One region of the Nocardioides sp. JQ2195 genome, then DNA from elsewhere that is predicted to be linked to it. Evidence: riboswitches for the same ligand, from Rfam matches in the RefSeq annotation. Region 1 holds a riboswitch; the other holds the start of a gene.
What was found. A riboswitch is a leader RNA that binds a small molecule or an ion and turns the genes downstream of it on or off. The one in region 1 is predicted to bind cobalamin.
Positions count from the first base shown of each region.

Region 2: linked by a shared signal. The riboswitch ahead of ncot_RS10850 (SCO2322 family protein) and the one ahead of ncot_RS14885 (precorrin-8X methylmutase) in region 1 are both predicted to bind cobalamin.

Region 1 is NZ_CP050902.1:3,119,415-3,122,812, forward strand. It holds gene ncot_RS14875 ((2Fe-2S) ferredoxin domain-containing protein) at 1-139, opposite strand, end outside; cobalamin riboswitch at 160-362, opposite strand; gene ncot_RS14880 (nitrite reductase) at 445-1,353, shown strand; cobalamin riboswitch at 1,329-1,454, shown strand; gene ncot_RS14885 (precorrin-8X methylmutase) at 1,511-2,173, shown strand; gene ncot_RS14890 (precorrin-2 C(20)-methyltransferase) at 2,170-3,398, shown strand, end outside.
Region 2 is NZ_CP050902.1:2,289,309-2,292,706, forward strand. It holds gene ncot_RS10835 (thymidylate synthase) at 1-422, opposite strand, end outside; gene ncot_RS10840 (acyl-CoA thioester hydrolase/BAAT C-terminal domain-containing protein) at 457-1,221, shown strand; gene ncot_RS10845 (hypothetical protein) at 1,365-1,625, opposite strand; cobalamin riboswitch at 1,680-1,801, shown strand; gene ncot_RS10850 (SCO2322 family protein) at 1,888-2,622, shown strand; gene ncot_RS10855 (energy-coupling factor transporter transmembrane component T) at 2,625-3,398, shown strand, end outside.

The sequences.
Region 1 (3,398 bases):
GGGTGAGCTCGCGGTGCAGCGACGGTTCCCCCAGCTGCAGGAACGCGACGGTGCCGTCGTGCGACCGGGCGGCGGTGTGCAGCCGATCGCTCGCCTCGACCTCACGGACGGACATACCTACCAGGACCAACGCCGTCATCGGCGGTCTCCAAACCCTCGTGGAACATGACGCGCCGTGGCCGGTCTCCTGGCTCCCGTCTCAGCGTCTCTGGCCGACCTTCCCGGGATTGCTCCCAGTGGTCCGACGCTCTCCCGATCTCGCTGGAGGAACGCCGCAAGGGCCGTCGACTCGACGGATACAGTGGCGAGGGCCGCGCCGGCATTGAACCGGCTTCCCGAACACCACGGCACCGTCACGCTATCAACACCTCGTGAGCACGTGCCGAATCGGCGTCCCACCCGGTCAACACCTTCCGCCACGACGAGGCGTGCGACGATGCGGCCGTGAAGTCACCTGCCGTGCGCCACAGGGCCGACCTGTGTCCGGGAGTGCTGCGCCCGTGGCCCGCCGAGGACGGTGCTCTCGTGCGGCTGCGCCTGGTCGGCGGCCGGGTCGAGCCGGACGCATTGGTCGGGCTGCTGCGCGTCGCCGAGTCTCATGGCGATGGCACCGTGCATCTGACCAAGCGGGCGAACCTGCAGCTCAGGGGGCTCCCGGCCGACGGCGACTGCCTTGCGCCGGAGCTCGTCGAAGAGATAGCAGCGACCGGACTGCTGCCCTTTCCGAGCCACGAGCTGGTGCGCAACATCATGGTCTCGCCGCTCAGTGGCCTCGACAGCCCGCTTGCGCGCGATCTGCAGTCACCAGGTGACAGTGAATCGCGCGCAAGAGGTCGCGCCGACCTGCGGCCGGTGGCCAGGGAGCTGGACGAGGGCCTGTGCGCACACCCGTCCCTGGCCGCGTTGCCGGGCCGGTTCCTCTTCGTGCTCGACGACGGACGCGGAGACCTGCTCGACCGCAGTCTCGACCTCGGGTTGGTTGCGGTCTCGAGCAGCGAGTGCCAACTGCGCATGGGCACTCGAGCCTGGGGCCCGGTCGTGCCCCTCGAGGAGGCTGCCGGGCGACTGGTCGGGCTGGCCCGGGCATTCATCACCGTGCGTGGCGAGGGCCCGACGGCTGCGTGGCACGTCGACGAGTTGCCCGCCCGCACCGATGACCACCCTCGTGATCCGCGCATCGAGGTGCCCAACGCGCCCCCGCCGTACGGCGTCGTGGCTCCGGGCGTGGCGCACGTGACGGTGCCCGACGGCGTGCTCACCCGGGAGCAGCTCGACGACCTGCTCGCCGACGAACCGGACCATCTCGTCGTCACCCCGTGGCGCAGCGTCGTGGTCGTCGACCGCGTAGTCTGACGCGCGTCCTGTCGGAAGGAACCCGGTGTGATTCCGGGGCGGTTCCGCCACTGTGAGGCCCTCGGGCCCAGCCAGACACTGCTGCCAGGACATCTCGATTCACCCAGCGTCGACACCCGGCGCAATCCACCAGGGGCGAGAACCCCGAGGAGTGAAGTTGTCCGTCTGCAGACCCCCGCGCCGCTATGACTACGTCGACGACGGCGCCGCCATCTATGTCGACTCGTTCGCCACGATCCGGGCGGAGTCCCGCCTGGACCACCTGCCGGCCGAGGCCGAGAAGGTCGCTGTCCGCATGGTGCACGGCACCGGCCAGACCGACCTGACCGATGACCTGGTGGTCCACCCGGGGCTCGTCACCGCAGCCCGGTCCGCGTTGGAGGCGGGGGCACCGATCATCACCGACGCGAACATGGTCGCCTCCGGTGTCACCCGGGCCCGGCTGCCCCGTGGCAACGACGTGCTCTGCCTGCTGCGCGACGAGCGCGTCCCGGGCCTCGCCCACGAGCTGGGCACCACGCGCTCGGCGGCCGCACTCTCCCTGCTCGCCGATCGGCTGGAGGGCTCTGTCGTCGCCATCGGCAACGCACCCACCGCCCTGTTCCACCTGCTCGAGATGCTGCTCGACGGAGCACCACGACCGGCCGCCGTCATAGGCTGCCCCGTGGGCTTCATCGGCGCCGCCGAGTCGAAGGAGGCGTTGGCCTCCTTCGCAGCCGACCACGGCATCGACATCCCGTTCCTCACGGTCCGTGGACGTCGGGGCGGTTCGGCGATGACCGCTTCCGCCCTCAACGCACTCGCCCAGGAGCAGGAATGACGGGCTCGCTCCACGGCGTCGGACTGGGCCCCGGCGACCCCGAGCTGATCACCCGCAAGGCGGCGCGCCTCATCGCGGAGGCCGACGTGATCGCCTACCACGCCGGTGTGGGCAAGGAATCGAATGCGCGCCGCATCGCTGACTCGTTGATTCCCGGCGGCGTCACCGAGGAGCTGCTCCGCTATCCGGTCACCACCGGGCCGACCGCCCATCCGGGTGGGTACGCCGGCGCGATGGCCGAGTTCTACGAGTCCTGCGCCTCCCGACTGTCGATGCACCTCGAGGCCGGTCGGAAGGTCGTCGTGCTGGCCGAGGGTGACCCGTTGTTCTACGGCTCGTTCATGTATCTCCACGACCGGCTGTCACCGCTCTTCCCCACCGAGGTCGTGCCCGGTGTGCCGGCCTTCGCGGCTGCCACCGCCGTCGTGGCCACTCCGCTCGTGAGACAGACCGACGTGCTCACCGTGCTGCCCGGCACGTTGCCCGTCCCCGAGCTGGCCCGGCGCCTGGCCGACACCGACGGCGCGATCATCATGAAGCTGGGACGCCGTTTCCCCGGGGTGGTCGAGGCGCTCGCACAGGCCGGTCGGCTCGAGCACGCGTGGTACATCGAGCGCGCCTCGATGCCCGCCGAGCGCTGGATGAAGGTGACCGAGGTGGATCCGTCGTCGGTCCCCTACTTCTCGCTGATCGTGGTGCCCGGCGACTCGCTCGCCGACGACCCCGGTGGCCGGCGAGCGACGAGCAGCACTCCGGTGGTCAAGCCGACCGAGGCCGTGGTCGATCCGGCCGAGGCGGTGGTCGATCCGGCCGATACGGTGATCGATCCGGCCGAGGCGGTGGTTGAGGAGGGCGAGGAACGAGCCCGTCTCGAAACCAGAGCCCGTCTCGAAACCAGAGCCCGTCTCGAAACCAGAGCCCGTCTCGAAACCAGAGCCCGCCTCGAAACCAGAGCCCCCCTCGAGACCACTCCGCGGGCCGAAGAGCTCCTGGTCGTCGGGCTGGGACCCGGCCCCGACTGCTGGCTCACTCCCGAGGCCACGCAGGCCCTCGCCGGGGTCGACCATGTGGTCGGCTATGGGCCCTACGTCAATCGTGTGCCCCAACGAGCCGGCCTGACCCGGCACGCCTCCGGCAACACCGTCGAGGTCGACCGGGCCAGGCTCGCTCTCGACCTGGCCAAGCAGGGTCAGCGCGTCGCCGTCGTCTCCGGCGGTGACGCCGG
Region 2 (3,398 bases), 830 kb from region 1:
ATCTGCGGGATGTCGGCGACGTTCCACGCGGAGACGATGTGGCGCCGCGAGTCGGGGTCGCGGCGGATCTGCTCGATGACCTGCTTGACCTGGTCGACGTGGCTGCCGTCCGGAGCCGGCCAGGAGCGCCACTGGTAGCCGTAGACCGGTCCGAGGTCGCCGTTCTCGTCGGCCCACTCGTCCCAGATCGAGACGCCGCGGTCCTGGAGCCACTTCACGTTGGTGTCACCGCGCAGGAACCACAGCAGCTCGGCGAACACCGAGCGGGTGTGCACCTTCTTGGTGGTGACGAGCGGGAAACCGGCCGACAGGTCGAACCGCATCTGGTGGCCGAACACGCTGCGGGTGCCGGTGCCGGTGCGGTCCCCCTTGTCGGCGCCGTCGTCGAGGACACGCTGGAGGAGGTCGAGGTAGGGCTGCACGACAGCAGCCTACGACGCGTGGTTCCATGAAGGTGTGACCCACTCCGAGCTTGGTCTGATGGTCCTCTCCGGTTCGTCCGGTCGTCTCGAGACACAGCGCTGCGAGATGTTGCGCACGCACGGCATCGACGCCGTCCCGGTGCAGTGGTTCGGCGGCACCGGGCAGCCGAGGACCCCGCGGCGGGTTCCGCTGGAGTCGCTGCTGCCCCACCTCGAGCAGCTCGACCGGCGATGCCGTCGCGTGGGCATCCTCGGTGTCTCCTTCGGGGCGGAAGCAGCCCTGCTGCTGGCGGCGCGTGACGTCCGGGTCTCCGCGGTGATCGCCCTGTCGCCGACCTCGGTGGTGTGGGAATGCCCGGACCTCGAGGACGGCCGTCCGGTGCACGACGCGAAGTGGACCTGGCGCGGTGAGCCGATCGCCGGCGTTCCGTACGTCGACCAGACCGGGCACGCGCTGGCGGACGCGCGCGAGGTGCACGAGAAGAGCGTGGCCGCCCTCAACGGCAACCGGGTCGACTACGACATCCCGGTGGAACGCATCGACGCCTCCGTCATCGTGAGCGCCGGCGGCGACGACCGGGTGTGGCAGTCCGCGGCGTTCTGCGAGGACATCGTCGCCCGTCGCACCCACCACGGACAGGACACCACCCACCTCGTCGAGGCCGGGGCCGGGCACCGCGTGCTGCTCCCCGGGGAGCAGGCGCCTCCCCCGCGCACGGACCTTCCCGCGGGCGGCGACCCTGAGGCCGACCGGGCGCTCGGTGAGAAGGTGCTGGCCGCGATCCTGGAGCTGGGCTGAGCCGTCCGCTCCGCCTGCTGCGCTCCACGTCGCCTTCGTCTGCGCCGACGAGCAGTCGATCGGCGTCATCACCGGCCGATCAGATCGAAGGGCCCTGGCAACTCATGGTGCAGGCTCAGGCGTGCAGGCTCAAGCGTGCAGGCTCAGGCGTGCAGGCTCATCGGACCGTAGACCTCGCGGTCGGCCTCGAAGAGCGTCACCGCGTCGACACCCTGCTCGGCCAGGTCGGCGTAGAACTCGCCCACCCACGACTCGGCGTCCGCCTGGCTGACGAACGTCTCGTCGGCCAGGTCGCCGGTGATCTCCACCACGGCACCCGAGGCGTCCTCGAGGCGCCAGGTCCACGGACGCGGCGGTTCCGGGCTGGGTTTGAAGGTGGTCGGCTCTGGGGGGACGTTGGCCATGGCGTGAGACTAGCGCGCCCGCCTTTGACGAACGGGAGGCACGGTGGCACATTTCGGACTGGTACGTCGTCTCGTGGCGTCGTGCTGCACGTCCCGCTCTGGGGAAGCCGGTGAGATTCCGGCGCTGACCCGCAGCCGTCAAGCCGGAACACCGGACGGGATGTTGGCTCCAAACCGCCGAGGTCTGCGGAACGGGAGCCGGGCGCTCCTCCGGTCCGGTTCACGACCCCGCGTGCCGAACCCAAGAGAAGGTCACCACCCAATGCGTTCGCTGCGCACCACCATCGCCACCGCCCTGTCCCTGGCCCTGGCCGGACTGGTCATCGCCCTGACCCCGTCCACCGCCCACGCCGACGACGTCTACCGCTACTGGGCCTACTTCAGCGTGAGCAACGACAAGTTCGTCGCCCAGGCGGTCGGTCCGTCGTCGTCGAAGCCGAAGGACGGCACCGTCGAGGGCTACCGCTATGCGGCCCCCGCCGACTTCAACAACCCCAACGTCCCCCGTGCCGACCTCAGCAAGGTCACCTTCGAGTCGGTGTGCGGCGACAAGGAGGCCGAGTCCGACCAGAAGCGGGTGGCCGTCCTCATTGACTACGGCGTGGAGGCCGACGCCGCGAAGGGCGCCGAGATCCCCGAACCCGAGGCGTTGTGTGCCGTGGTCCCGACGAAGGCCACCGGGCTGCAGACGTTGCAGGCCGTCGCGCCCGACCTGCGCACGGAGAAGTCCTCCTACGGCCCGAGCCTGTGCGGCATCAGCGGCTACCCCGCCACCGGTTGCTCCAGCGACACCGCCGAGAAGGGCACCCCTGCCGAGGAGGGAACCGTCGAGTTCCAGACCGCCGCGGCGGGTGACGCCTCCGGCTCCGACGTCTCCGGGGCCGACTCCGAGTCCGACGACGACAACCTTCCCGTCCTCCTGGGCGTCGGCGGCGTCATCGTGGTGCTCCTCGCCGGCGGTCTCGTCCTGGCCCGCCGCAACCGCTCAGCAGCCTGATCATGCGCCCACACCACCTGATCACCCACCCGCGTGCACTGCACCCGGGTGCCTGGTGGCTGTGGGCGATCGGCCTGGCCGCCGCGGCGAGCCGCACGATGAACCCCGTCCCGCTGCTGTTGATCATCGCGGTGAGCTGGTTCGTCGTGTCGGCTCGTCGTGGCGACACCCCGTGGGCGTCGTCGTACGCCCTGTTCTTCAAGCTGGCGCTCTTCGTGATCGCCGTCCACCTGGTCTTCCAGACCCTGCTCTCGGGCAACGCCCAGGGCCTGACCGTCCTGTTCACGCTGCCGCAGCTTCCCCTGCCCGAGTCGACCGGGCTGCAGATCGGCGGCGAGGTGACCCTCGAGGCCCTGTTGTCGGCGCTGTACGTCGCGCTGCAGCTGGCCGCGATCTTCTGCTGCATCGGGGCAGCGAACGCCCTGGGCAGCGCCCGCCAGCTCCTGCGCTACGTGCCGGCGGCGTTGTACGAGATCGGTGTCGCCTGCATCATCGCGCTCACCTTCGCGCCCCAGTTGGCCACCGACGCCCGTCGGGTCCGCGACGCGGCCAGGCTGCGCGGCGGCAACACCGGGCGGATCCGTCGCTTCGGTCGGCTGGCGATGCCGATGCTCGAGGGCGCCCTGGAGCGGTCGGTGGACCTGGCCGCCGCGATGGACTCGCGTGGCTACGGACGGACGACGGTCTCCGACCCGCGCTCGCGCCGGATCACCTCCGCCCTCGTGATCACCGGGATGCTCGGCGTCTGCCTCGGCGTCTACGGGATCCTCAGCGGC